One region of the Brevibacillus sp. Leaf182 genome, then DNA from elsewhere that is predicted to be linked to it. Evidence: riboswitches for the same ligand, from Rfam matches in the RefSeq annotation. Region 1 holds a riboswitch; each other region holds the start of a gene.

Region 1 (9,978 bases):
GATTTGCCGAATGACGTGGACAGCTACATTCACCGCGTCGGTCGTACTGGTCGTGCGGGACAAAAAGGAAAAGCGATCTCCCTCATTTCTCCTCGTCAGAAAAACTTGATGGCTCGTTTTGCCAAAGCGACGAAGGCTTCGATCGAAGAAAGAATTTTGCAGGCAGGACGCCATCTGGATGCCGGACGCCGTCAGCGCGCAGAAGAACGGGAAGCTCATTTCGTTGAGCTGCGAGCGCAACAGGTGAAGGAGCAGCAGAAGGAAAAAGACAAAGAGTTCTCTCCTGTACGTGAAGCCTTGAAGAAAAAGACGAAGGTAAAGCCAGGCTACAAAAAGAAAATGGCGCGTGAGCTGGGAGAACTGCAAACGCAGTACGAGAAAAACCGCAAGAAGGCTGAAGCGATTGCAGCACGCAAAGCGGGTAAATCTGCGAAGCCTGCCGATACGAAAAAAGCAGGAAAAGGTGGAGCCGCTCGCTCTGCGAAGGGTGGAAGGCCGTTTAGTCAATCTGCCGGGAAATCAAAAGGAAGATAAGAAATAAAGAGGCTGCCCAGATTCGAAAAGGATCTGGGCATTTTTTTGTAGAAACGCCTTTGTTTTATGAAAGGAAGTTATTGACTTTATACTCGACTAGAAGGTTTATACTCAGATCGAAGTAATGAGAGAGAAGGTGTGGAATTGTTCAAAATCAGCGAGTTTTCCCGACTGAGTCGAATTCCGTTGCAAACGTTGCGCTATTATGATCAGATTGGGATTCTAAAACCAGCAAAAATCGATGATGCGACCGGGTACCGATATTACTGTGCCGAACAGCTTTTGCAGATCAATCGAATTGTCATCTTCAAAGAATTGGGGTTCTCATTGCAGCAGATTGCGCAATTGCTTCATGAGAATATACCAGCCGAACAAATTCGGGGCATGCTGAGGCTCAAAGAAAATGAAATCCAATCTCTGTTGGAGACGGAAATGTCGAAGCTTGCCCGTATTAAAGAACGGGTGCAGCTTGTTGAACGGGAGGGAAGGATCGAAAAGGAGCATGAGGTCGTTCTGAAGCAGGTAGATGGCATGCACTTGATTTCCTATTCAGCATTGGGTGCTGCTGAAGATATTCCTTGGCTGTTTCAAATATTCGACAGTTTGCTTGATGCCAGCCTGAAATCATCCTTGACTGGTCCCCAAACAGTGCTATGGAAGGAAACCGGAACGAAGGACCAGCTTTTCGAATTTGGGGTGGGTTATGCCATTAAAACAGAATCTGTCAAACTGCCCGAGCAAATGGAACGAAGCGTCTTGCCTGCCGAGACAATGGCTACGCTACTATTCCGTTCGGATTCGATCTTTAAAGAATCAGCTTGCCTGGATCTGGCTACGTGGATTGAACAGCATGGTTACTGTATTCGAAGCGAGCAGCCCGGCAGAGAAATCTACGTTCCCTTATCAGAAGAACCTGGAGTTGAGCTCATAGAAATCCAGATTCCAATTGAACCAAGGGGGCAAAGTGAGCATGGGAAATAAATGGGTTGTCTATATTCTCGCTTTGGCAGTTTTCCTCATTGGGACGGTGGAGTATCTGATAAGCGGCATCATTCAAATGGTGGCCGCTGATCTGGGGGTCACGACGTCGTCTGCCGGATTGCTTGTTACTGCATTTGCCCTTTCTGCGGCAGTAGGGGCTCCCATTGTCATCGCTGTCACGATCCATCTTGACCGAAAAAAATTATTACTCATGATGCTTGGTATTTTTATTTTGAGCAACTGGTTGGTCTATGTGAGTCCTTCATTTGAGATGATGCTGGTTACACGCGTGATCCAAGGACTCAGTGGAGGCGTTGCTACAGTTGTTGCGATGGCGGTATCTACACGGCTAGTTGAAGAAGGCAATCGTGGAAGAGCAATCGGCATCATTTTGATGGGATTGAGCAGCTCGCTTGTACTTGGCCTCCCGGTTGGCACTTTTTTAAGTGAAGTGATTGGCTGGAGGCTGCTGTTTATTTTTATTGGACTACTGAGCTTGGTTCCGCTGCTTGTCATTTATAAAAAAGTCCCGCTTATAAAAGCGCAGGAGGCTGTAACACCGCGAGCACAACTGGCTGTTCTAAAAAATAAAAGGATTCTGGCAGCAGTTGTTATCACGCTGTTGTACATCGGTGCTTATTCCACATTGTTTACCTATATTGCGCCTTTCCTGCTAACCAAGGCAGAACTCTCGGCATCCGAGATTTCTGGGATTCTGTTTCTCGCAGGCATTTGCAGTTTTATGGGGTCAAAAATGGGGGGAGTTATCGCAGATCGCAAGGGGCCGAAATTTACGATTAATTTAGGACTCTCCTTTCAGGCAAGTATGCTGCTTTTGCTTTCGGTCATGGATGGAGTGATAACTGCTCATATCGTGATCATCATGCTATGGATGCTCGCCACATGGGCAACATCTCCGGCCCAACAGCTCTATCTGGTTACGCAGGTGCCCCGTTCGCCGGATATCGCGCTTAGCATCAATACATCCTTTATTCAATTTGGCTTCGCTTTGGGATCATGGGTTGGGGGACTGGTGATCAGCCACTCCTCTGTGGAGCATCTAGGCTGGTACGGATTTGTTATTGCGTTGCTGTCGTTGTTGCTCGCGATCCGTTTGTTTACTTTAAAGAAGGAGCAGCTATCAGCGTAGGAAGATGGCGTATGATGTCTTCTCGTCTCTCGCGGCAGCATGATTTTAGGAAAACGCCCCAGGATCAATCGTGTGACAGAAAAAATAAAAGATAAACTGCGTCAATTCTTTAAAAAATACGGTGTTGGTGCCAAACTCCTTTTTGTTCTAAAGAAATTGATATAATCATGATGAAAAGGAGGAGCACCACTATGGATCGGATTGACGAACAAATCCTCCACTTATTGCGGGAAAATGCCCGAATCACCAGCTCAGACATTCCATGAAAGAGGAGATGTGAGCCTCGTGGCGATCGGGGGACTGTCTCTGCTGTTACAAATCCATTGGGTCAAACAGTTGGTTTTGATTATGGGAGCCCTGATTTTGACCTGGTTCGGGATTCAAACCTTGCGTGCCATGAAAGGAAGAGGAGTACATGAACAAGCACCAGTCCAGCATGCTCCATCGGGTCGAAGCAGCTTTTGGTACGGCGTACTTCTGACACTCGCGAATCCTTTGACCGTTCTGTTTTGGGCGGGAGTATTTGGCTCACTATTGGCATCTGGCACTTTTGTTCATTCAAAAGAGTTGTTCTTGTTTGCGACAGGCTGTCTGCTATCGACTTTATTGTTCCTGGGGCTGGTAGCTTTGTTGGCCGCGTATTTGGCTCGATTTTTTCGCCCGGTTTGGCTCAACGTGTTTCATGGGCTCAGTGGAGTCTTTCTAATTGGGTTTGCGATTGTCCTTCTGCAAAAAGCGGTTTGAGGCTCTATACTGGCTTTTTTGAAGGAGTTCGGATTGACGGCATCGAATTTTAATAGAACACAGGAATTGCGATAGAAATAGTGTTTTCCTCCCATGTGATTTGGGTAATAGATAGGAAGATAGAACCCTTTCTTGTAAAAGTACCATAGTACAGGGTGTGAGGAGAACCAGTGATGACGACGGATACGTGCTTGAAATGCGGCAGTCCGATGGGCCGGGGAGAGTACAGTTGCCAGGTTTGCGGAGAAAACGAAATACAAGACTACCAGATGATTCGCAATTACGTGAGAACGTATCCGAATTCGAATGCGATGCAAATTGCCAACGCAACAGGGATATCTGTTTCAAAAATATTGCGTTATATTAGAAATGGCTCTTTGACCGTTGTAGACAATCCGTCCCGCAGAGGGAGATCATAAGAAAAAGAGAAAAGCCCACAAGCAGTCACGATGCATCTCGTGTAGCCTTGTGAGCTTTTTTTATTTTTGATGCAAAACTACAACCAGCGTAGACCCTTAGGATAATGATTTTTGAGTTGCCCCTCAGATTGCTTGCCCCAACCGATGGAGAATCCATCTACAGTAACCAGCGTCCAGCCGCTATCACCGTCACGCGTGAGCGCTTCTCCTTTTAAGTATCGCAACATTTCAGGATCGTCTGCGCCATAGGAAGCGACACGGGCTGCCTCCGCAGGAGAGAGGGCGAGTGCCAAGGCGTGAGCAGGTTCAAATCTGTTCTTTTTTACGGTTCCTAGGTGCAGACCGACGCGAGCGACCTTGAGCTTGTCCCAGTCGAGCTCGGGAGCAGGTGAGTAGTAGAGCTGCTCGCCGAACAAAAGAAAAGCTGATTCATCATCGAATGGTTGGGAGAGCGCCGGGAGCGCTTCGTCCGCGAACGTACGCCAGGCTGCCAGGGCTTCTTTTCGACCTGCCGGAGCCGATTTTGCCGCACGCTTTTCTTTACGCTTTCCGGAAGGTTCATGAACTTCAGCGGTCTCACTCTTTTGCAGCTTGGCGAGGTAATGCCCCTCTCCCTGGAGACGATGCGGCCACAATCTGGCTGTCTGGGTGAGCTGCTCGTTTTGCGGCGACGCCCACTCGGGTTGACCAGCAGAAAAGCAATCTGCATGTGGCAGCGGAACGATTTCAAATTCCGGGTGACTTCCCAGGAAGTTAACCAGTGACTGCTCATTTTCTAATGGAGCAAATGTGCAGGTGGAGTAGACCAACGTCCCGCCTGGCTTCAGCATAGCAGCGGCCGCCTCGAGAATATCGCCTTGCATGACATGGCATTCGGTTACTTTTGCAGGGCTCCAGTCTTCGATTGCTTCGGGTAGCTTGCGGAACATTCCTTCGCCAGAGCATGGAGCGTCTACTAGAATTCGGTCAAAAAACTGGGGGAATCGCTCCTGTAAGCGTTCAGGCGTTTCATTGGTCACGACGGCATTGGTCACGCCGCAGCGCTCCAGATTTTCTGACAAGGCTTTTGCCCGAACAGGATGGATTTCGTTTGCTACGAGCATTCCTTGTCCACGCAAAAACGCTGCAAGCTGCGTCGATTTCCCCCCTGGCGCTGCACACAGGTCGAGGATTCGCTCACCAGGTTGTGCGCCGAGTGCTTCGGCAGCGGACATCGCGCTTGGCTCCTGCAAATAGTACATGCCAGCGGAGTGAAAAGGATGCTTGCCGGGACGATCTGGTTCTTTGTAGCGAAAACCGTTTTCGCACCAAGGGACTGCTTCCAGAGAAAACGGCGAGATTTTCAAAAAATCATCACGACCGACCTTCAACGGATTGACCCGCAAGCCGTGTGTCACAGGCTGATCATACGAGGAAACGAATGCCTCATAATCGTGTCCAAGCATGGTTTGCATGCGCTCGGTAAATGTTGTTGGTAAATTTTTTGTCATAACAGCCTCCGATGTCAGATTTTGGCCCCATGTGAAAGGAAAAGATAGAATCATGGCGAATCATAGAGAATGAGGTGAGAGCATTATGGAAGGATCCCGTGCAAAACGCTACCGCTCCCGGCGGAGGAATGACTCGGAAGTAAGCCGGTTTTGGATCATGGGGTTGCTGTTCTCACTGCTGGTGCTCGCTTTTGAATTCTTTATCGAAATACCCGCCGACGCAGATTGGCTGATCGATATGGAGATGGCTTTGTTTTCTGCCAGCTTTACGTTGCTTGCCTTTTATCTGCTCGGACTTACCTTTGCCTTTTCACGCCACCAAAAGGCAGGGAAGATCAATCACCAAATCATCATCTATGTATGGTTGGGTGCGATCTTGTTTCACTTGTTCCTGCTCATCAGCAATTTGTCCAATCAGCATGTGTACAAAGCAGGGATCATTCTGTTTTTAGGACCATTGTTTTTAACTGTCTACCATTTTATCACGTACTTGGCCGCTTTGCGCGAGGAGCGTGAGGAGCAGGAGGCAGCTACGACAGCTACGCTCGAGCGTACGGCCTACCAGATGATTCTGGAGGGTGGGCGTGTATACAGCGAGCTGAATCGCCTGAAAACAGAATATCCAGAAGTGGAGCAAATGCTTCGTGCCAACGATTTTCACGATAAACTGGAGCGCTATGCTTTGGAAATGCAGCAGTATTTGCAGGCGAAGCAATTTGAGCGTAAAGACGTGGAGCTCTTGGAGGGTCACTATTATTTCTTGGAAAACTTGCTGAGCTTGGCGAAACAACATCCGGGAATAATCGAGTCCCGCGTATATAGCCGCCGAGGTGACAATTGATGGGTACAAAGGAGAGGGAAGCGGATGTTTTGGAAAAAAGACAAAGGCCTGGCAGAAAAAGAGACAGCAGCGACGACAGTGGCAACTCCCACGACCACAATGGCAGGACAGCAAGACGCTTGGAAACATGAGCTTCGCGGTATTTACGAACACTTGGGTGCGATCTTCACTTCGAACCAAGCGATGAACGCCGAATCCGAGCAAATGGTGCGCTTGGTGACGAGAATGAAGCGTGTCGTAGATAATATCCAGGTCATTAACGAGCGGGATGATGAATCTGCGAGCCAACTGTCGGATCGAGGAGAGCGCCTGACAGACATCTGCAAACAATCGGTAGCGCGTGCAGATGAAGGCAAAAAGGCTATGACGGACGTTGTGGAAGTCATGAGCCTGCTCGACAAAGAATCGGTCCATACGTCCAAATCCATGAGCCGCTTGGAAGAGCGCTCTTCGGAAATTACGAGTATCGTCAAGGTGATCAGCGACATTGCCAATCAGACCAACCTTCTCGCCCTGAATGCAGCGATAGAAGCGGCACGTGCGGGTGAACAAGGCCGAGGCTTTGCTGTTGTAGCGGATGAGGTACGGAAACTGGCCGAGATGACAGCGAATTCGACCAAGACGATTGCAGAATTGATCGGCAAGATTCAGGAAGAAACAAAAGAAGCGTTGTCCAACAGTGAAAAAAGCAGCAGTGCGATCAAAGACGGACTTTCTATCAGCAAGGATGCTGCGGAGAAGACGGATCAGATCGTGAATGCTTTCCAGGCCCTGAACGTCGAAGTGTCAGGTGTGATGGAAATCATCGCGCACCAAAAGCGATTTGCTGACGATGTGTCCCAGCAGGTAAGGGATGCAAAGGGCTTGCTGGACGAGCTGAATGAAGGCTTGACCAAACACGTGAGGGACGCCAACGCGGTAGAGCAAATACTCGCGACGAGCGTAAAGGATGTCAAAAAGTTATTGTGATCATAAGGAAAAAGAATCAGGAGTCCGTATCCAAGCGATGCGGACTTTTTGGTATTTGTTCCCTTTCTTTCACTAATTATTTACATGTTTTCGTTTGACTATTCGAAATGGAGTACTATAATCAAAGTAGGATTCTCCATATCTTTCCTTTTTTCGACAAAATCCTACCAGCATTCGCTATGAATGGGCAAACCCATTGAAAATTGGGGACGCAAAGCCACGGGCCTAATGTACACGTTACGATGGCAGCCGGGTTGCCGACTAGCAGTGTATTTTGCTGTTTTAGTTTTACGGCTCCTTTCATGCGAAAGGGGCCTATTACCTTTACAAAAGGGAGAGGTTAAAGCATGTCAATCCTTCAAACACTGGACAAGCAGTACATTAATGGGGAGTGGCGCGACGGACTGGGCGCGAAGACATTGCAAGATATCAACCCTTACAACGGGGAAGTCATCGCAGAATTCAAAATGGCAAATCTGGAGGATATCGACGCGGCTTACAAGGCGGCAGCCAACGCGAAAAAAGAGTGGGATGAAGTGAATGCCTATACCAAATCCCGAATGTTGGAGCGAGCTGTTCACTATATCGAAGAGAATGAAGAAGAAATCATTCAGATCATCATACGTGAATTGGGTGGAACCCGATTAAAGGCGTTTTTTGAGATCGGGCTTGTGAAGGATATTATTCGCGAAGCGGCTACGTTCCCGGTGCGCATGGAAGGAAAAATTCTTCCTTCTCCCGTAGACGGAAAAGAAAATCGCTTGTATCGGATTCCCGCAGGCGTTGTCGGTGTCATCAGTCCGTTCAACTTCCCGTTCTATCTGTCGATGAAGTCTGTAGCTCCAGCTCTTGGTGCGGGCAACGGTGTCGTCCTTAAACCGCATGAGCACACGCCAATCACGGGTGGGACGCTCATCGCGAAAATTTTTGAAGAAGTAGGTCTGCCAAAAGGCTTGATCAACGTTGTTGTGACGGATATTGCGGAAATTGGCGATGGTTTTGTCTCCCACCCGATTCCGCGCATCCTTTCGTTTACAGGCTCTAGCCAAGTAGGAAGCCATATCGCGCAAGTGGCAGCGAAGCATTTCAAAAAGGCGATTTTGGAGCTGGGCGGCAATAGTGCACTGATCGTTTTGGAGGATGCGGATCTCCAGTATGCCGTTAATGCAGCGGTATTCAGCCGCTTTACCCACCAAGGCCAGATTTGCATGTCGGCTAACAGGGTTCTGGTTCACCAAGATGTATACGATAAATTCCTCGATCTGTATGTGGAAAAAGTATCTGGACTCAAGGTAGGCGACCCAAATGATCCTGACACGGTAATCGGTCCACTCATCAATCAACGGCAAGTCGCCAACCTGATGGCAACGATTGATGAGGCGATACGGGAAGGAGCCGTTCCTGCATTGAAAGGGGAAGTAAAGGGCAACCTGGTCGAGCCGATCGTTTTGACAGGAGTGACCACAGACATGTCGATTGCTTCTAAAGAGCTGTTTGGTCCGGCTGTTTGCATTATGTCGTTTACTTCGGAGGAAGAAGCGATTCGCATGGCAAACGAGACACCATTTGGATTGTCCGGGGCGATTCATACACGCGATCTGGAGAGAGGTGCCCAGATGGCCAAACGAATTGAGACCGGCATGATTCACATCAACGATGGAACGATCAATGACGAGCCAATCGTGGCGTTTGGCGGTGAAAAGCACTCTGGGTTGGGACGTTTGAACGGTCAATGGAGCTTAGAAGAGTTTACTACGCTGAAATGGATATCGGTTCAGCACAAGCAACGCCAATTTCCGTATTAATGCCAGCAAAATATAGAGGTGAAGTGGGTCATGAACGGTTACGTAGAATGGAACGAAACAGAAGCTTCCGAAGAGGGGAAAAACGCAGAGCTGCTCGAGGCGTTCATCAAGGTTGCCCCCTATTTAAATGATTTGCTCTCCGATGACATTACCATTGGGGTCTATGACACGGAAAAGCTATTGTGCAATGTGCCTGCCCAAACATTTGCACTGCAAGTCAAGCCGGGTGATCCACTCCAGGAAGGAGATGTGATCACCAACGCGATTCGAAAAAACACCAAGCAGGCGATGATGGTCCCCAAGGAATTATTTGGTTTCCCTCTCGTCGCACGGGCAATCCCTCTGCATGATCACACGGGAAAAGTCATCGGTGGTGTCGGCATCGGTTCCAGCATGGAGCGAGCCAATGAGCTGTATGAAATTGCCGCAAATCTCTCGAGCGTCGTCGAGCAGGTCAGTGCCACCACACATGAGATGGCTGTGCAGATCGGGAATTTAAACGAGCAAATGAAGGCAATCTCAGAGCAAGCCAATGATGTGAGCCAAAGTACGACTGAGATCGAGCAAATCACGCTCGCCGTGAAAAAAATCGCTGATCAAAGTAACATTTTGGGACTGAATGCGAGCATTGAGGCTGCGCGAGTAGGAGATGCAGGGCGAGGGTTCGCTGTCGTTGCGAATGAAGTTCGCAATATGGCGACGGATTCACGGGCGAACGCGGACAAAATCAAGCAAACCACAGATTCCATCCGGGATTTGATAACCCTGCTGCAAAATTCGATTGAATTGATTAATCAAACCATGGAAAGTCAGGCAGCCGCTACGGAGGAAATTTCTGCGACGATGGTCGAAGTGAGCGACAATACGCAAAAGCTGGCAGGGCTTGCCCAAGAAGTGTTTGAAATAAAGTAAGCCTATACATGTAACAAAATTCCCCTCTCAGGAGTCTAACTTTAGAGAGGGGAATTTTTCCTTTAGTTCATTTGGATGGTAGGTAGCGATTGCTCCAGCATATAGCGGTACACCGGGACTTCATCGCCCTTTT
Region 2 (9,978 bases), on a different contig from region 1:
TTGTATATCTCGCATGTAAATCAGTTGAAGGTAGGGAACCCGGAAGATCCGGACACGGATGTCGGACCGATGATCAGTGAAAAAGAAGCGAGTCGTACCGAGGAATGGGTACAGGAAGCGATTAGCCAAGGGGCCAGATCACTCTTGCCTGTCAAACGGGAGGGAGCTCTCTTCTATCCCGCTGTGTTGGTGGATACAAGGCCAGAGATGAAGGTGGTTTGCCGGGAAGTGTTCGCGCCCGTCGTCACGATCATTCCATACAATGATCTTGATGACGCGTTTGCACAAGCCAACGATTCGGAGTACGGGTTGCAGGCGGGGATTTTTACCCGAGATTTGAACGTTGCGATGAAAGCAGCACGCGTGTTGGAGTACGGTGGCGTGGTGATCAACGACGTATCGACCTATCGCAATGACGTCATGCCATACGGCGGAATCAAAAACAGCGGACTGGGCAAGGAAGGTCCGCGTTACGCAGTCGAAGAGATGACGGAAGAGCGAATGGTGGTGATCAACCTATGAATGGGCAACTTTTGCAAGGAAAAACGGCGATTGTAACAGGGGCAGCGTCAGGAATGGGCAAGGCCATTGCGAAGCTTTTTGCGAATGAGGGAGCCAACGTCATCCTGGCTGATTTGAACAAGGAGGCGGCAGTAGCGGTCGCTCAAGAGCTACCACATGGAAAAGGTCATGCAGTGCAAACAGATGTGGCAGACGATACGAGTGTTGCTGCACTCGTAAAGGAAACGCTCGAAGTGTACGGCTCGATCGATGTCCTGGTCAACTGCGCGGGTGTTCCCCAAGCGTTTACCCCTATTGAGGAGCTGACCTTGGAGCAGTGGGATCGGATCATGTCTGTGAACACGAAGTCGATCTTTTTGACGACAAGACATGCGGTGCCTCACATGAAGGAGAAGGGCAAAGGCAGCATCATCAACATCGCTTCGATTGCCGGAATTCGCGCACGTCCGGGACTGAATGCGTACTGCGCGTCCAAGGGGGCTGCTATCATGTTGAGCAAGGCACTGGCGATTGAGCTCGCTCCTTTTCAAATCAGGGTCAATGTCATCAATCCAGGGCCGGCAGAGACACCGATGCTGGGTAAGTTTATCAATGGAGATGAAGCGGAAGTAGAGGCCGGGAAAAAAGATATTTTCATCAGCAGTGTACCATTGGGCATGTTGATTCAGCCGGAGGATATCGCGCAGGCGGCCCTTTATTTGGCTTCTGATCTATCCAAAATTGTCACGGGCGAGGTCATGAATGTAGACGGTGGAAGAGGGATCTAGTAAAATGAACTAAATTTTCATATTATTTAAAAAACAAAAAGAATCAACAGGGGGTACTATCGCATGTTTCGGAAGAAGGGAAGCTTCGTGCTAGCGAGCATCATGTCTGTGTCTTTATTTCTGGCTGGGTGCGGAGGTGGTCAACAGACTGCCCCGCCTGCGGGACAAGCCGGGGGGACTGAAGCACCGAAAAGTGACGGACAAAGCTATGTATTCAAAGCAGGGCATTCACTGACGGAGGATCATCCATACCATTTGGCATTGAAAAAAATGGCCGAGGATGTCGACAAGCGCTCGAACGGAAAAGTGAAAATCGAGGTGTATCCGCTGAGCCAGCTAGGAGCGGAGCGTGAATTGACAGAGGCGCTGACCTTTGGAACGGCGGATATGTCGATTACCTCGACTGCGCCCGTGATGAACTTCCATCCAAAGCTGGGCGTGCTGGATCTCCCGTTCTTGTTTGACAGCCGTGAGCAGGCGTACAAGGTGCTCGACGGACAAGTCGGGCAGGACATCCTCAAGGATTTGGAAAACGCCAATCTGGTTGGGCTGGCTTGGGCTGAAAACGGCTTCCGCCACATTACGAACGGCTCGAAGGTGATCAAGAAGCCGGAGGATGTGGCAGGGTTGAAGATACGCACGCAGGAAAACCCGATCCATCTGGCAGCATTCGAAGCTTTGGGAGCGAAGCCGACCCCAATGGCTTGGACAGAGGCCCTGACGGCGCTGCAACAAGGAGTGGTCGATGCCCAGGAAAATCCGGCGATTGTCGCACAGACCTACAAGCTGTATGAATCCAAGCAAACACAAATGGCCTTGACCGGGCATGTTTATTCAGCGGCGATGATCTTGTTCAGCAAGCCTGTATGGGATAAGCTCCCGGCAGATGTCCAGCAACTTCTTGCCGAGGAAGCCAAAAAAGCGGGACAGTACGAGCGTGAGTTGATGATCAAGATGGAAGAAGAGGCCATTTCCACTATTAAAGCAAAAGGTGTAGTCATTACCGAGGATGTGGATAAGCAAGCTTTCCGCGATGCAATGAAGCCTGTCTATGACAAGTTTTCCGGGCAGTTCGGCAAAGAGCTGGTGGATCAAATTGTAAATACAAAATAAACGGCAGAAGGGAGACGAGCCACTCTGGCTTTTCTCCCCTTTTTCCTGCGAAAGGAGATTGTGTGTGGGCAACCTTGTTTCCAAAATAAACAGCATCCTTCGTTTTTTCATTATTACCCTGCTGGCTATTATGGTGATCGCTGTCTTTCTGCAGGTGCTTTTCCGTTTTTTGCTCGACCAGCCCTTGGCATGGACGGAGGAATTGGCTCGGTATTTGCTAATCTGGATCACATTTCTGGGATCAGCGTACGCGATGTCGATCAAAGCACACATCGGTACGGAATACATTCAAAAGTACTTGTCCCCTCGTATGAACAAGGTGGTGCTGGTTATTGCCGCTTTGTGTAGCCTGGTTTTCTTTCTCGTCATGGTTCAGCAAGGCTACTTGTTATCTGCGAGAAGCATGACACAAACCTCACCCACTCTGCTCGTTCCCATGGGCTATGTATACATGGTGATTCCGATCAGCGGTGCCTTACTCATCATGAACGTGATCCATGTGACATGGAAAGACATTACCGGGAAGGAGTGACCAGATTGTGGGTACGATTTTGTTTTTAACACTGTTGGTGCTCCTGATCTTAAACGTACCGATTGGGGTGGCATTGGGGTTATCTGTCGTTGTCGTGTTTATGCTGGAGGGAAACATCCCTCTGCTGGTTGTCATTCAAAAAATGTTCAACGGGACAGATTCCTTCCCACTGATGGCGATTCCGTTCTTCCTCTTGGCAGGAAAGCTGATGGAAACAGGCGGAATCTCGGCTAGGCTGATTCGTTTTGCGAATACAATTGTCGGGAACCTGCCTGGAGGATTGGCAATCGTGGCGGTGATGGGTTGTACTTTTTTTGCAGCGATATCGGGTTCTTCTGCTGCAACAACGGCAGCCGTAGGGGGAATTTTGATCCCGCACATGGTCAAAAAAGGGTATAATATCCGGTTTTCAGCGGCCTTGCATGCAACAGGGGGAACGATCGGTGTCATGATTCCTCCGAGCGTGCCGATGGTTTTGTACGGGGTAGCAGCGAGTGCCTCGATTAGCGACTTGTTTATTGCCGGGATTGGACCGGGGATTCTCGTAGCGATCTCACTGATTCTGTACTCGTATTGGATTAGTAAGAAAAACGGCTGGGGTGGCGGAGAGAAGCATACACCCAAAGAGATATGGGAGGCATTCAAGGACGCCATTTTGGCGATTCTCATGCCGGTCATTATTCTTGGTGGTATATACGGAGCTATTTTTACTCCGACAGAAGCGGCAGTGGTAGCCGTAATTTACGGCCTAGTTGTCGGGCTTTTCGTCTACCGGGAGATCAAGTGGAAGGACTTGGGGGAAATATTCGCGGGCTCTGCCAGCATGACAGCAGTCATTATGCTTATTATCGCGACCGCCAATGCTTTTGGTTACCTGATGACGAGGGAAAACATCCCGCAGGAAATTGCGCAATTCATGCTGGGGATTACCGATAGCACGATCATTACGTTGCTCATTATTAACATCTTGCTGCTCATTTTGGGGACGTTTATGGAAACGGCGGTTACGATCATTCTCCTGACGCCGATCCTGTTGCCGATCACGAATTCTTTGGGCATCGATCCGGTGCTATTCGGGGTGATTATGGTCGTCAACTCCGCGATCGGTATGCTGACTCCACCGGTTGGGATCAATTTGTTGGTAGCAGGAAATATTGCGAAGCTCCAGAATACGGAGATTGAGCGAGCGGTGATCCCATTTTTGGTCATCATGATCGTCGACTTGCTGCTCATCACCTACATTCCTGAAATCAGCTTATTCCTTGTCAACTTGAGCAAGTAACGGAGGGGGAACCAACGTGGATTACAAGCAGGCGTTAGTGGGATTGCTGGGGGAAGAACGAGTATCGACCAACCCCACTATACTGGAGCATCACAGTCATGATGAATCGTATCATACCCCGCATCTTCCGGATGTGGTGGTGTTTCCGCAGACGGCAGAGGAAGTCAGTCAAATCATGAAGCTGGCCAACGAAAAGCGCATTGCGGTAACGCCGTTTGGCTTGGGGACCAGTCTGGAAGGCCACGCGATTCCATATGCGGGCGGAATTAGCATGGATTTTTCCCTGATGAACCAAGTGCTGGAGGTGCGACCGAAGGATTTTCTCGTGAGAGTTCAGCCTGGTGTGACGCGCACCCAGCTCAATAAAGAGTTGAAAAAGCACGGATTGTTTTTCTCCGTCGATCCTGGCGCGGACGCGACTTTGGGTGGAATGGCTGCTACAAACGCCAGCGGGACAACCTCTGTTCGCTATGGCGTGATGCGTGATCAGGTTCGCGATCTGGAAGTGGTGACGGCAGATGGACGTATCATCCGTACAGGGAGTATGACATCCAAATCCTCCTCAGGCTACCATCTTACTGGACTGTTTGTCGGGTCGGAGGGAACGCTTGGTGTATTCACGGAGCTGACCTTGCGTGTTTACGGTATCCCTGAGGCGACAACGGCGGCACGTGCCAGCTTCCCTTCCGTGCAGGATGCCGTCGATACCGTCGTGGATATTCTCGGAGCGGGTATTCAAGTAGCGCGAATCGAGCTAGTTGATGAACGTTCTATCCAACAAGTGAATCTATACAAAGAAACGAGTTACCCGGAAGCACCAACGCTGTTTATCGAGTTCCACGGCAGTGAACAAGGGCTTGCGTATGATATCGACTTTGCGCAGAACATCGCGGATGGGCATGGCTGCACACAGTTTCTTTTTGAAACCGATTCGAAGGCGCGGACGCAGCTCTGGGACGCTCGTCATAACCTGGCATATGCCTTCCTGCACAAATCCCCCGGGAAAAAGCTGATGGTGACAGATGTTTGCTTGCCAATTTCCGAGCTGGCAGGAGCTGTAGTGGACGCGCGGCAAGCCATTGACCGCGCTGGACTGGATGGAGCGATTGCAGGGCATGTCGGGGATGGGAACTATCACGCTATCCTGATGATCGACCTGAATGACCCCGAAGAAGTGGCGCGTGCCGAGGAAGTAAATGCCCATCTGGTGGAATACGCATTGAGTCGGGGAGGAACCTGCACCGGAGAGCATGGTGTGGGTGTGGGGAAAATCAAATATCAGCGCAAGGAGCACGGGGAAGCACTGGACGTCATGCAAGCCATGAAGCATGTGCTGGACCCGAATGGCATTTTGAATCCGGGAAAAATTTTCGGGAAGTAACAGAGAGCCTGCATTCTGAACGTTTGTCGGAATGTGGGCTTTTTCTTTTGCGTAATGTGTCGAAGAGGAGAGGAGAAAGGATGATGATGCAGAATGTAGAAGATTGGTAACTGGTGCATTACATTCTGGTGTGGCAGGGAGGCAAGTATGAAGTCTATTGTTGAAATTGCCAAGAGTGCAGGTATCGAAGAACAGCATTTGGAGCTATACGGAAAGTATAAAGCCAAACTATCAGATGAACTATGGGAGCAAGTGAAGGATCGCCCTGATGGCAAACTGATTCTTGTTACAGCGATGAACCCCAATCCGGCGGGAGCAGGCAAGACGCTCACGACGATTGGTCTGTCACAAGCATTAAATTATCTCGGGAAGAAAACAATTGCAGCGCTTCGCGAGCCGTCCTTGGGTCCTTGCATGGGGATCAAAGGAGGCGCAACCGGAAGCGGCCAAGCACAAATTCTCCCGGCTGATGAAATTAACATGCATTTTACAGGGGACATTCATGCGATTACTGCTGCTCATAACTTGTTGGCAGCGATGATCGACAATCATATTTTCCATGGCAATCTGCGCGGGCTCAATCCAAAGAAAATCGTCTGGAAACGGGCTATGGACATGAACGACCGCGCACTGCGTAACATCGTGGTTGGTCTGGGTGACGGCAATGGAATGACGCGTGAGGATGGCTTCATGATTACGACCGCGTCGGAAATCATGGCGATTTTATGCTTGAGTGAGAATTTGGCAGACTTGCGCGAGCGATTGAACCATATCATTATTGGCTACGATTTCAATGATCAGCCTGTACGGGCAGAAGAAATCAACGCGGTCGATGCGATGTGCGTTCTCTTGAAGGAAGCCATCAAGCCTAATCTCGTACAGACAATCGAAGGCACTCCTGTCATCATTCACGGCGGACCTTTTGCCAATATCGCGCATGGGTGCAGCAGCGTAATCGGAACCAAGATGGCCTTGAAGCTGGCAGATTACGTCGTAACAGAGGCGGGCTTTGGTGCGGATCTAGGTGCAGAGAAGTTTTTTGACATCAAGTGCAGAAAAGCAGGCCTGACTCCATCGGCTGCTGTCGTGGTCATTACGGTTCGTTCGTTGAAATACAACGGCGGGGTAAAAGTACCTGACCTCGCAGTGGAGAACTTGTCTGCTCTGGAAAAAGGCTTCGAAAACGTCAAGCGCCATCTGGAAAACCTGCAAAAGTTCGGTGTGCCAGCAGTGGTGGCGATCAATCATTTTGCGACAGATACCCAGGCAGAGGTCGATGCCGTAATTGCGTTGTGCCAAGCGGCTGGAGCTGAAGCAGCCCTTTCTAAAGTGTGGGCAGAAGGAGGAGCTGGCGGTGTCGAGCTGGCTGAAAAAGTGACCCGTGCAGCAGAGCAGCCTTCCTCCTTCCGATTCTTGTATGAGGAAAACCTCAGCATTAAAGACAAGATTGAGACTGTCGTGAAAGAAGTATACCGTGGATCAGGGGTTGTCTTTTCGCCGCTGGCATTGAAAACGATGCAAAAGGTAGAAGAAATGGGCATGTCCCATCTGCCTGTGTGCATGGCGAAAACACCTTATTCCTTTACGGATCGCGCTGATCTGCTGGGAGCACCTGTTGACTTCACGATTCAAGTGAGTGAAGTGCGCATATCAGCAGGAGCTGGTTTTATCGTCGCACTGACCGGAAGCTTGGTTACGATGCCAGGCCTCCCGAAAAAGCCGGCCGCGGAATCGTTATATGTAGACGAGGATGGGCAAGTGATCGGGTTAAGCTAATCAAAAAAGTTTGACAAAAAGCTGACGACTGTAAAAGGTTGTCAGCTTTTTTGTGTTTTTGAGGTTTATTGGCGGAAAGTTATGGGAAAAGAAAGGTGAGATTGAAAAAGCAGTGGACTTAAATTGAAAAAACAACAAGGAATGACAAAGGCAAACCTGCTGAAAGGCAGGGACGCAAAGCCACGGGTCTAAGGACGAAAGCCAAATGACTTTCGCAGCTAGGACAGCCGGGTTGCCATACCGTAGTCATGATGGACTGTCGGTGGGCAGTCTTTTTTTTGTTGAAAAAAGAGAAGGGAGAGGGATTCGGTATGAAAAATAGTTTGAAGAATAAGCTAATTATCGTTTTGTGCCTGCTGTTGGTTATTAGTTTGGGTACGGTTTGCGGTGCAAGCTATTGGAGTGCTTCCAATCTTTTGGCAGACAGTCTGGACAAAGAAGCTGAGTTGTCAGCTAGCAATCTCTCGATTCGTATCGATGGTTTCTTTCAAGAAAAAATTGAGATTGTAAGAGCGGTGGGAGGGTTGATGTCGGCAGATCAAAATGTCGAATTCGACCTGAAACTCATTCAAGCAGCCCAAAAGAAAAACCCCCAGTTTGAGACGTTCTTCTTTTCGCATGACCTAAGCGGTAAGAAAGTGATCAATTTCATGGGAGAAGTGACCGACATCTCGGATCGTCCGCATATTAAGGAAGCGAGTAAAGGGGAAGGAAAGGTTGTTGTCTCCGAGCCAGTCATTTCGAAGCGGACAGGGAATAACATCGTGACCCTTGTCGTTCCATTGATGAAGGACAATCGTCAATACGGTTATATCGGTTCTACGATTCCTATCAATGAAATCCAGAAAAAGGTGTCTGAAGAGAAATTCGGTGAATTTGGCTACGCCTTTTTAGTAAGTAAAACAGGAACATTTATTTATCATCCAAATAGCGAGTACATTCTGAAGGAATCGATTCTCGACATGGGTATTCTTGAGCTTCAGACTGCTTTTGAAAATATCAAGCAGGGGAATCATGGAATCGCCCAATACGAATACGAGAATACAGAGCGATTTGCTTCCTATGCTCCTACCAGTTTGAACTGGGGCATATACATCACTGCACCTGTAGCAGAGCTGCATGCGCCTGTTGATCAACTGTTAGTCCGATTGATGGTGATTTCCCTCATCGTGTTGGCAATTGGGGTTGTCCTCGTTTATTTCTTGGCTGTACGCATGGTGAAACCAATTGAGCGTCTGAATCACGCAGTAAATGTAGTGGCGCAGGGGAACCTGAAAGAGACCGTAACGGTTGATGGAAAAGACGAGATTGCCGTTCTGTCACGTGACTTTAACCAGACGGTATCGCACTTGAAAAATTTGATCGAGGACGTATCTCTGTCGTCTGATCAAGTACAGCGTTTTAGTCAGGAAGTATCCGAAGGCATTAAACAAGCGACGGAAAACATCAACCAAATCGGCATGTCTATCGCACAGATTTCTGAGGGAGCAGAGGCGCAGGCTACTAGCTCGCAGGATGTCGCGTTGTCTATGAATGACATGGCAGCAGGCATCGTGAAAATCGCGGAGACGTCTGCACATGTTTCAGAGGCTGCCCAGGTAGCAACAGAGCAGGCAGAGCAAGGGACTGCTGTGGTAGAGCAGGCAGTTCTCCAGATGGGAAGCATTGGCGAGGGAACTTCGAAGGCGACAGTAGCCATCGAGCAGCTCAACAATCGCTCCAAAGAAATCGAAGGCATTCTCGATACGATCAGTCAGTTGACCTCGCAAATCAATTTGCTTGCTTTGAACGCTTCGATTGAGGCAGCCCGTGCAGGCGAGCATGGACGTGGGTTTGCTGTCGTTGCCGGAGAGGTGAAAAAGCTGGCGAATCAATCCGAGGAATCCGCATCCAAAATCGCGATGCTGATCGGAGAAATCCAGCAGGATACTCGTCACGCGGTAGAGGTCATGACCGCGGGCAACCAAAACGCACAGCATGGTATTCAACTGGTCGAAGAGGTTCGCGAAATCTTCGGGCATATTCTGGAGTCTTCCCGTAACGTTGCCGCGCACATTTTGGAAGTATCCGCAGCATCTGAACAAATGTCAGCAGGCTCCCAACAGGTGAGTGCTTCTGTAGATGAAATGCATAACATTGCGAAACATGCTTCACTCGACGCGCAAACAGTGGCAAAGGCAACGGAAGAGCAGCTTCAGGCCATCCAGGAAATTGGCCAGTCTGTCGAGCGTTTGAATGCAGTGGCAGAAGAATTACAGCAAGGAATCGGCAGGTTTACTGTGTAGGAGGCAGCTCAACAGGTTGTAAGTCCTCTTCTTTGAAAGGGGGAATGCCATTAGGGATGATGGAGTTTGTGTCTGATAACTAAATTCATTACCGTTTAACAGGAGGAGAACCCAGATGAAAAAATTCACAAAAACAATCTTGGCGAGCACACTCGCTGCAACTATGCTCATGACATCAGGAACAGGTGCTTTTGCCGCAACAGCGGTTAAGCCTGTCCAAACCGTAGCTGCTGAAGCTGCTAAAAAACCGCAAGCGAAGAAGTTTGAGTCCCGTTTGGACGAAATCATTGCGAGAGGCTACATCCTCGTAGGTACTCCAG
Region 3 (9,978 bases), on a different contig from region 1:
TCAATCCGATCAGATCGAGTACCTCTGCCATTCGTCGTTCTATTCGCTCGTCCGACCACCCGGCATTCTCAAGCGAGAAGGCAAGCTCCTCTTCGACGGTCAGCCCGATGAACTGGGTTTCCGGGTCCTGAAAAACGATGCCTTGCTCGCTAGTGGACTCGACACTCCCCACGAAGTGTCCCCCATAGTTAGACGGAATCAGACCCGACATGGTTAATAGCAGCGTCGTTTTCCCTGCGGCAGCAGGCCCGACTATACCGACTACTTCCCCTGGATCAAGCGCCAGACGAATGTCCGCTAGCGCTGGCTGTGCTCCCTCTTCATAGTGCCAATAGACTCCGTTTACTCGCAGCAATGGTTCTGTTTTCACCTTGCGATCCTGCTTTCATTTCCGAGATAGTTGAATTCCTGCAAGGGACGGCCCCGGTATAGTCCAGAGCGCTTCACGAATGGGTACAGCAGCTTCAAGAGGATTGGTCCCAGAATCGCCGTGGAAATGGCTTGGTTCAAGAACACGGTTGGGATGTACCAGACCGCGACTTCTTTTGGTGTCAGCCCCAGTGCCACGTTAATCAAAATCGCGCACGCTACCACAATTGAGCTGATTATAACAACAAACACGATATATTGAAGGACGCTGCGCTTTGTTTTCAGTGCAGGGTGACTCACAGCAAGCAACCCGATAAAGCCCCCCATAAAATTAGAAAAGAAACCGACCGCGATCGCATGAGGCGGTGCGCTTCCGGTCAACAAATCACTGACCATATTTCCAAAGGCAAGACCTATGCATCCCGGCAAGCCGAATAACATGCCAAATACGGGCTGAAGGGCATTGGCCGGACGGATGGGTACGGAAGGAATGAGCTTGATATTGGCAAGCATAATAATAGCAACAGCGTAGAGCGCGGCAGTGACGACAATCAGGACGTAATCTACTGTCGTCCATTTCCGCCGGAACAGACTCGAAAACATCAGAATAAACCCTCCTCATGTCAAGTGTTAATGTTTGGAATATTCCTGTAGCTAGTTTACTCTCTCTTTACTGGATCGTCTAGAAGAGGGTGGGTAAAACACTTTGATCTAGCTGTAGTGGTGGGGAGGAAACAGGAGAAAACACTCAGCTTCTAGGGCCACCCCCTGGGGGGATTGACTGCCCGACTCCATGCAAAAAGCGAAACCGCGTCCAAAGTTGTCCTCTCAGGATGTGTTTCAGAGGTGGACGCTTAAGGGCGTGTTTCGCTTTTTGCATTCCGTCTCGGTCGGTGTCCCTAAGATCTTCGCTGTTTTCTCCTGTTTCCTCTGCGAGCTGATTGTTGTCCTCTTGCATTAATTAGAGAGAATAAAAAGGGAGAGAATCATTGTTCTCTCCCTCCTGAATCCACTTTCAAAAATGATTACCAAAGCCACGTGAGAAGAAGTGCATTTCCAGTCCAAGCGCCTCTGGAGCCCAACCTAGCTCCGGAATAAATGGAGGGGAATTTCAGCTTCACTTATGAAATGCTTCCTCGAAACTTCTACGTTTGAAGCGCTCCCGCCATTTATTTCGGAGCGGACAGTCAATCCCCCCGCGGGGCGGAGGCCGAAGCGTAGACTGGAAATGCACTTCTTCCCCACTACAGCCACTCCCCTCTACTCCTCAAACCTCACTATTTCCAAATTGGTTTTCTTGACCTTCACCAAATACAACAAATAGATCAAGCCAACAAAGGTCCAGAGCAAGCCGAGCATCATGGACGTTGCTTCCAGGTTGACCCACAAAAAGGCGATGAACGTTGTCCCGATGAGCGGAGACAACACGAAGCCCCACCAATCCTTGATATGCTTGTTCTTTTGTTTGCGGAAATAGTACGCCATTAAGCTGATGTTTACAAAGCTAAAGGCGATCAGCGCACCGAAGTTAATAAAGGACGTGGCGGTTAACAAATCCATGTACAGAGCGAACAGCATCAACACTCCGACCAGCAAGACGTTAAGCAATGGAGTTCTCAGCTTCGGATGAACATAACCGAACCAGCGTTGCGGCAAAAATCCATCTCTCCCCATTGCGTACAATAAGCGCGTTACGCTCGTGACAGATACGAGCCCGGATGCTAGCGTCGAAGACAACGCTGCCGCTAAAAACACCAATTGAAAGATCGTCCCACCAATAAACAAAGCAATCTCCGCAGAGGCTGCTTCTGGATCAGACAATACCGAAACGTCAGGAAATAATGATTGCATGAAATAAGATGCTGTAATAAATAACGCTCCTCCTGCGAGTGCTACGAGCATAATCCCGCGAGGAATCGTCTTTTTCGCATCGACGGTTTCCTCCGTTAGCGTGGTTACGGCATCAAAGCCAAGGAAGGAAAAGCAAAGAATCGACGCACCGGAAAGCAGGGCAATGACAGACATATCCGGTGACACAAATGGACGCAGGTTGAATACTTGCCCAAGCCCGTCACCTTGCATAAGACCACGGATTGCCAATCCTGCAAACAACAAGACGACCACGACTTGAAACAGCACCAAAATCGAGTTGACGGATGCAGTTACTGTTACGCGAAATACGTTTAGTCCCGTCACCAAAACAATGAAGCCAATAATCCACCACGCTGTCGACACATCAGGAAACACGGATGATAGGTACACCCCTGTCAACAATGCGTTAATCATCGGTAAAAACAAATAATCCAGCAAGGAGGCCCAGCCTACCAAAAATCCTGCATAGGGATGAATCGTTTGTTGCGTATACGTATACGCGGTCCCTGCTGAAGGGAATAGCCGTACCATCTTTCCGTAGCTTGCCGCCGTAAACAGGATCGCAAGAAGTGTGACTGCATAAGCAGCAGGAACGTGCCCCCCCGTTTCTCCAGAAACAATGCCAAAGGTGTCAAAAACGGCCATCGGGGCCATGTAGCCCAGTCCAATTACGACAATATGCCGCAACTTCAAACTACGTGTTAGTTCTGCTCTCCCGTTCACTACCTGTCCCCCTTTATGTAACAGAATAATTATACACGTTGATTTATAATCACGAAAGAAAAAAGCGCTACTGCACACGGGTTCTCCATGCACAGCAACGCTTGATTTCTATAAGTATTTCCTAGGCTTTTGGCAGTTCAAAGGAACTCTTCAACGATACAATCCGGTTGAATACGAGCTTATCATCTGTCGTATGCTTCGGATCGACATTGAAATAGCCATGACGGAAAAATTGATACTTGTCTTGTGGCTTGGTTTCTTTCATATTTGGCTCCACATAGCCTTGCAGCACTTCCAACGAATTCGGGTTAACGTTGTCGAGGAAAGTACCCTCTGCGTCTTCCTCATCCATAATCAATGGCTCGTACAAACGGAATTCAGCAGGAACCGCATTGGTTGCATCTACCCAGTGAATCGTACCTTTTACCTTACGACCTGTAAAACCGCTGCCGCTCTTCGTCTCAGGGTCATACGTGCAATGGATCTCGATCACGTTGCCATCTGCATCCTTCACAACGTCATTGCATTTAATGAAGTACGCGTGCTTCAGACGCACTTCATTTCCCGGGAACAGGCGGAAATACTTGCTCGGCGGGTTTTCCATGAAGTCGTCCTGCTCAATGTAGATTTCGCGGGAGAACGGAATTTCACGATTGCCCATTTCTGGGTTCTCTGGATTGATCTCCGCTTCGAGCATCTCGACTTGTCCTTCCGGATAATTCGTGATGACGACCTTCAACGGATTCAAAACAGCCATCGTACGTGGTGCCTTCAGCTTCAGGTCCTCACGGATGAAATACTCCAGCATTTTCTCGTCAACCGTACTGTTAGCGCGCGCTACCCCTACTTCACGAGCGAATGTACGAATAGCTTCCGGTGTATAGCCACGACGACGGAAGCCTGCGATGGTTGGCATACGCGGGTCATCCCAGCCGTCTACTACATTCTCATCGACAAGCTGTTTCAGCTTGCGTTTACTCATAACGGTATTGGTCAGATTCAAGCGAGCAAATTCGTACTGGCGTGGTACCTTCTCCATTTCGCACTCGCGGACTACCCAGTCATACAACGGACGATGATCTTCGAATTCCAGTGAGCACAGGGAGTGTGTCACGCCCTCAATGGCATCCTCCAACGGATGAGCGAAGTCATACATCGGATAGATGCACCATTTGTCGCCCGTGTTGTGATGCGTTGCATGGGAGATTCGATACAGAACCGGATCACGCATGTTGAAGTTCTGAGAAGCCATATCGATTTTCGCACGTAGCACCTTTTCTCCGTCCTTGAATTCCCCTTGGCGCATCCGTGCAAACAGGTCCAGGTTTTCCTCCACAGATCGGTTGCGGAACGGACTATCTGTGCCAGGCTCTGTCCATGTCCCACGCATTTTACGCATTTCTTCAGGAGACAGATCGTCTACATAAGCCAGACCTTTTTTAATCAACAGCACCGCCCGGTTGTACATCTCTTCAAAGTAATCAGATGCAAAAAACAGCCCGTCCCATTCGAAGCCAAGCCATTGAACGTCCCTTTTGATGGCCTCTACGTATTCGATGTCTTCCTTTACCGGGTTGGTATCGTCAAATCGAAGGTTGGCCTTGCCAGAAAATTCACGTGCCAACTCAAAGTTGAGGCAGATTGCTTTTGCATGTCCAATATGAAGATACCCGTTCGGTTCTGGGGGAAAGCGGGTAATGATTTCCTTTACTTTGCCCTCTTGCAAGTCATCAATCATGATATTGCGGATAAAATTGGATGCCGCTACCTTGTTTTCCAATGAAATCAACCTTTCACTTCACCTTTACATTCCATAATACTGATTCTCTACCCAGAGTTCAACAAAATCGGGTCGTTGACCGACCCGCTCACGTCTTCCATTGCTGCCTCGTTTGCCATTGTGACCTGCAATACAGATGAATGACAGAATCAATGGCTACGCGCTGCTCCGTGATCCCACGAATCGTTTCGAGATGCTTCGGGGAAATCAGATGCAACAAAGGCTGTTCAACATGATTGAAACGTTGGAAGGCTTCCGCAGCAATCCGATCCCACTGCGGGTAATATCGAAGCAAGTCATCGGGCATTACGCGGGAGCGTTCCGTGTCGGACTCGGGCAAACAATCAAAAGGTTCATCCAGATTTAACGTTCCATAATCATCAGTCAACTCTTCACCCGGTAGAATATCCCGTGCAGCCAATTCCATATCATACATGGTCGGCACACAATTCGCATGAAAGCTGTGGTTCACGTACCTTGCCTTATCCCAACAAAGAATGTACTTTCCGAACTGGTTCTTAAACGAATATTTTTGTACGTCCTGTTTTCGTAATGAGTCAAGTGTTTCCACAAATCCCGGGTCCAATACCTGGTCCAAATTATCCTGTGCCCATACAATCGTTCCTTTTGGGATAAACTTTGTCGCAAACACACCGTACCCGATCTCATCGTTGATATAGCGCAATTCTGTATCGGGATGCATCATGGTCTTTGTTTCACTCCTTGGCGAATGTGCCTTTTTATCATCATAAGCAATTCAGCCCCAGGAGGTGTGCGAATGTCTGCGAAAAACAACCTTCCCCGTAGCATTCCTGACTATTTTTCTGCATGAAAATAATTTTTCTTATTTACCACAAATGGTAAATAGTCTATATTATTGGCAAACGGAGTTTTAGGAACATTTTCCCACAACGATTGAATCAGTTTATGTGTCAATTTTCTACTTTAACCATTGATATCGAAACGGCATACCCGGGGAAATCCGGCGACGCAAAGCTATAGGGGCTACCTCCGTAACAGCGGACACGCTTGCCAGCTACCGAAGTATTGATGTAGGACGAGACCAATGATCCTATATCATTGGTCTTTTTTTGCGCTCACAATGTCTATTTTTGTCTATTTTTGTATGTTTGTGTATTTTTAACTTTTAAAGGAGGTGAGGCAACAGCGGATAGCCGGTTTAACGAAAACATTATTTTATTCATCATGAAGGAGGTTTCATAGGAATGTCATTCTGGAAGAAACTCTCGACCGTCGCGCTGACTGCTGTCATCGGGCTATCAACATTCTCTGGGGTACAAGCTGCTAACCGTCCAACATCGATGTCACCGAACGCAATGGTGACGACTCCTCACTATCTGGCTACGGCTGCGGCCCTAAAAACATTGGAAGACGGTGGAAATGCAGTAGATGCTGCTATTACAGCCGCTTCCACATTAGCTGTCGTCTATCCTCATTACACATCCATTGGTGGAGATAACTTCTGGCTCATCTACAATGCTAAAACAAAAGAGCTGAAGGCGCTGAACGGCAGTGGTCGCGCAGGCGAAAAGGCAACCATCGACTATTACAAAAACAAAGGCTACGAAAAAATCCCGTCCCGCGGTTATGAATCGGCAAACACTGTCCCTGGTGTCGTCTCCGGCTGGTGGGAGGCGTACAACTACGCCCATAAAAGCATGGGCAACAGTAAGCTTCAATGGAACAGACTGCTGGAGCCTGCCATTGGATACGCCGAGAACGGATATCCAGTCTCCCCCAACCAAGTATATTGGACGAAATACGCGACAGATCCAACTGACAATGACTTGAAAAACCTTCAACGTTTTGATGGATTCCGTAAAACATTCCTGAAGCCAAACGGCGATCCTTATGCAGCAGGCGAAATTCTCAAACAAAAGGATCTTGCCAATACTTTGCGAATCATTGCAAAAAAAGGCGCTGACGGTTTTTATAAAGGAGAAGTTGCTAAAAAAATCGTAGCAGACATGCAAGCCAACGGTGGATTGCTCACGTTGAAAGATTTTGAGAAGCACACCTCCACTTGGGCAGATCCAATTTCGGTAGACTACCGCGGTTACAAAGCGTACAACGTTCCGCCTAACTCCCAAGGCATGGCATCGCTCTCTATTCTTAATGTTTTGAATAACTTTGACCTCAAGAGCATGGGTGAAGGAACACCCGATTACTATCACACGATTGTAGAAGCTACCAAACAGTCTTTTGCTGACCGCGATAAATGGCTGACTGACCCTGCCTTTGTGGATATCCCTGTGGATGAGCTGTTGTCCAAGCAGCACGGGAAGGATTTAGCTGCGCGCATCGATATGAAGCAAGCCGCCAAATCCGTAGAACCGCTTGATCCAAAAGGAGATACAACCTGGTTCGGGATCGTCGACAAAGATGGAAATGCAGTGTCCATCATTCAGAGTCACTATTTTGACTGGGGTTCCGGCATCGTAGCGAAAGATACGGGCATCCTTTTGCAAAACCGCGGAAGCTATTTCTCTTTGGACCCTAAACACATCAATCACTTGGAACCAGGAAAACGCACCTTCCACACAATTAACCCGGCTATGCTGTTTAAAGGGGACAAGCCTTATCTTCTCTACGGAACACAAGGAGGAGAAGGACAGCCGCAAACGCAAGCCGCTCTCGTCACGCGTATCATCGACTTTGGTTTCAGCGTGCAAGACGCAATCGAAGCGCCAAGATGGCTGCATGGACGCAACTGGGGATCTTCTTCCAACAATCTAAAGGTGGAAAGCCGCATCCCTCAAGAAGTCCTGGACGAGTTGATTAAACGTGGGCATCCAGTTGAAAAGCTGGAAGCAGCCTATACCGATACGATGGGACAGTCCGGCGCAATCCTGATTGACCCGCAAACCAATGTAAAATTTGGCGGTGCTGACCCTCGCGGTGAAGGCGCTGCAATGGGATATTGATATTTTGTCAGACTGCTGAGTAAATCTCAGCAGTCTACCTGTTTCTATTTCGCAATCACGGATTAGGAGTGGAAAAACCCTATGTTTTTGTTCAACAAGCTCAGGAACAAAATGATCCTTTGGTTTCTCGTCGTGGCCGTCATTCCACTTACTGCCGTTTCGTTGTTTATCACGAGCAGCTTTTCATCCATACTGATTGATAAACAAAAATCATCCTATGTTGACCTTACTTCTAGTACAGCCATAGCTATGGATCAATATCTGGACCGGCGTATGACAGAAATTCAGATTTTAGCCCGTACCGCGGATATTCAATCCGATGATGCAGCGGCAAAAAATGAATTCATCCGCAAGTTTACCGAGGAAATGAAACTGTATGACGGAAATACGTTTATCGCAAGCGATGGAAAAGTAACGGCTGATACATTCCCCAAAAGCGTTGGAATCAATCTTGCCGAGCGCCAATTCTTCAAAGACGGTATGCAGGACAAGTCCAGCTTCTCCGATGTTCTTGTTGCGAAGACAACCGGCAATCGCTCTATCATCGTCGCTTCCCCTGTAAAAACGAAAAACAATGAGAAACTTGGTGTCTTGACCGGGCTCGTCAATGTAGATGACTTCACAGCTACATTTCTCAAAGATTTGAAAGTAGGCAACGATGGTTATCCGATTCTCGTTGATAACAAGAACCAGATTCAGTACCATCCTACCGAGGATCTGATCGGAAAACCGCTTGAGGAATCCGCTCTGCCGCAACCATTACAGGAAATCCTTAAATCAGGAAAAACAGAAAAGGGCTCATACAGCTACTCGGACAACGGCAAGGAATACGTTGTCACCTATTCCCCCATTCCCAAGACCAACTTTGGTTTGTATCTGCATATCCCTGTCGAATCCATAACGTCTGCGGTTTCATCCGTTACCACCATGGTTACGATCATTGTCATCGCTGTTGTTGCTGTTGTGATCGCAATCGCATACGCTGTTTCCCTGCAAATCTCACGCCCTATTGCGGCAGTCGCCTCTGTGGCTAATCGCATTTCCGAGGGTGAACTGACTGTACAACCCTTGCAAATTCGAACCAAGGATGAGGTTGGACAGCTATCCCAATCCGTAAACACAATGGTGCTCAACCTGCGAACGATTATTCAACAAGTAAATGATACAGCTTCAGATCTTGCTTCTTCAGCAGAGGAATTGTCGGTCAACGCCGACCATACGAGCAAGGCTACCGAGCAAATTGCAATCACGATTCAGGAAGTAGCTTACGGTGCAGAAAAGCAAGTGAAGAGTGTAGAGGAAAGTGTCACCGCAATTCAAGGCGTATCGACAGGGGCTCAGCAGGTTGCCACGAATGCACAGCAAGCTGCCGAATCAGCTTTGGACGCTTCCCAAATTGCAGTCGAAGGCAATCAGGCCCTTCAGGTCGTCATCAGCCAGATGCAATCGATCGAGAGCACTGTCGGCAACATTGCCGATATCGTCAAACGATTAGGAAACAGCTCGCAGGAAATCGGGCAAATCGTCCAAGTCATCACCGCCATAGCTGAACAAACAAATCTGTTAGCGCTTAACGCAGCTATTGAAGCGGCGAGAGCTGGTGAACAGGGGCGCGGATTCGCCGTGGTGGCAGACGAAGTGCGCAAATTGGCTGAGCAGTCCGCACAATCAGCGCAACAGATCAAACTGTTGATTACGACGATTCAGCTCGAATCCAACCAGGCTGTCCTTTCGATGGAACAGGGCACCCAAGAGGTCGCCACTGGACTTACGGTCGTTAACCATGCAGGCAAGTCCTTCGAACAGATCCAAGATGCTGTCACGCAGGTGGCAAGCCAAATTCAAGAAGTAAAGGCTTATTCTGAGCAAATGTCTTTGGGCACTAAACAGGTAGTAGAATTGGTCAGTGTCATTGAAGAAGTAGCGGAGAATTCTGCTGACGGAACACAAAGCGTGTCGGCCGCCACAGAAGAACAACTGGCAGCTATGGAAGAAGTCAGTTCATCAGCTACTTCCCTGGCAAAAATAGCCGAAGAACTGCAATCTCATGTAAGCAAATTCAAGATATAGTCCAAACAACGAAAAGAAAGAAAGCCGCCTGGCATATTGCTCGGCGGCTCTTTCCTACTTGCGCTTACACAAACTCCCACATCCGGTCAGGATGGTTCGTGCAAATTTGAACCTCGGGATGCCACGAAATGACTTCGCAGATATGCTTCGGATCATCCAGCGTCCACGCGATGACTTTGAAGCCTTTTTCGATCGCGGCTGCGGTTAGCTCTCGAGTCA

Evidence for each region. A riboswitch is a leader RNA that binds a small molecule or an ion and turns the genes downstream of it on or off. The one in region 1 is predicted to bind cyclic di-GMP.
Region 2: linked by a shared signal. The riboswitch ahead of ASG16_RS04650 (methyl-accepting chemotaxis protein) and the one ahead of yfmT (benzaldehyde dehydrogenase) in region 1 are both predicted to bind cyclic di-GMP.
Region 3: linked by a shared signal. The riboswitch ahead of ggt (gamma-glutamyltransferase) and the one ahead of yfmT (benzaldehyde dehydrogenase) in region 1 are both predicted to bind cyclic di-GMP.

The regions. Positions count from the first base shown of each region.
Region 1 covers NZ_LMPN02000024.1:269,984-279,961, reverse strand. The annotation lists gene ASG16_RS17605 (DEAD/DEAH box helicase) at 1-534, shown strand, start outside; gene ASG16_RS17600 (MerR family transcriptional regulator) at 679-1,515, shown strand; gene ASG16_RS17595 (MFS transporter) at 1,505-2,665, shown strand; gene ASG16_RS31635 (AsnC family transcriptional regulator) at 2,833-2,931, shown strand; gene ASG16_RS17585 (LysE family translocator) at 2,951-3,409, shown strand; gene ASG16_RS17580 (hypothetical protein) at 3,583-3,828, shown strand; gene ASG16_RS17575 (RsmF rRNA methyltransferase first C-terminal domain-containing protein) at 3,906-5,318, opposite strand; gene ASG16_RS17570 (hypothetical protein) at 5,404-6,159, shown strand; gene ASG16_RS31250 (methyl-accepting chemotaxis protein) at 6,184-7,128, shown strand; cyclic di-GMP riboswitch class I at 7,305-7,390, shown strand; gene yfmT (benzaldehyde dehydrogenase) at 7,476-8,933, shown strand; gene ASG16_RS17555 (methyl-accepting chemotaxis protein) at 8,964-9,845, shown strand; gene ASG16_RS17550 (M14 family metallopeptidase) at 9,908-9,978, opposite strand, start outside.
Region 2 covers NZ_LMPN02000015.1:367,400-377,377, reverse strand. The annotation lists gene ASG16_RS04685 (aldehyde dehydrogenase family protein) at 1-522, shown strand, start outside; gene ASG16_RS04680 (SDR family oxidoreductase) at 519-1,289, shown strand; gene ASG16_RS04675 (TRAP transporter substrate-binding protein) at 1,353-2,402, shown strand; gene ASG16_RS04670 (TRAP transporter small permease) at 2,467-2,934, shown strand; gene ASG16_RS04665 (TRAP transporter large permease) at 2,942-4,216, shown strand; gene ASG16_RS04660 (FAD-binding oxidoreductase) at 4,233-5,597, shown strand; gene ASG16_RS04655 (formate--tetrahydrofolate ligase) at 5,745-7,373, shown strand; cyclic di-GMP riboswitch class I at 7,513-7,613, shown strand; gene ASG16_RS04650 (methyl-accepting chemotaxis protein) at 7,685-9,658, shown strand; gene ASG16_RS04645 (transporter substrate-binding domain-containing protein) at 9,774-9,978, shown strand, end outside.
Region 3 covers NZ_LMPN02000015.1:266,773-276,750, forward strand. The annotation lists gene ASG16_RS04150 (energy-coupling factor ABC transporter ATP-binding protein) at 1-370, opposite strand, end outside; gene ASG16_RS04155 (QueT transporter family protein) at 367-972, opposite strand; gene ASG16_RS04160 (APC family permease) at 1,630-2,964, opposite strand; gene ASG16_RS04165 (glutamine--tRNA ligase/YqeY domain fusion protein) at 3,086-4,753, opposite strand; gene ASG16_RS04170 (SET domain-containing protein) at 4,833-5,450, opposite strand; cyclic di-GMP riboswitch class I at 5,700-5,788, shown strand; gene ggt (gamma-glutamyltransferase) at 5,971-7,689, shown strand; gene ASG16_RS04180 (methyl-accepting chemotaxis protein) at 7,771-9,759, shown strand; gene ASG16_RS04185 (glycerophosphodiester phosphodiesterase) at 9,824-9,978, opposite strand, start outside.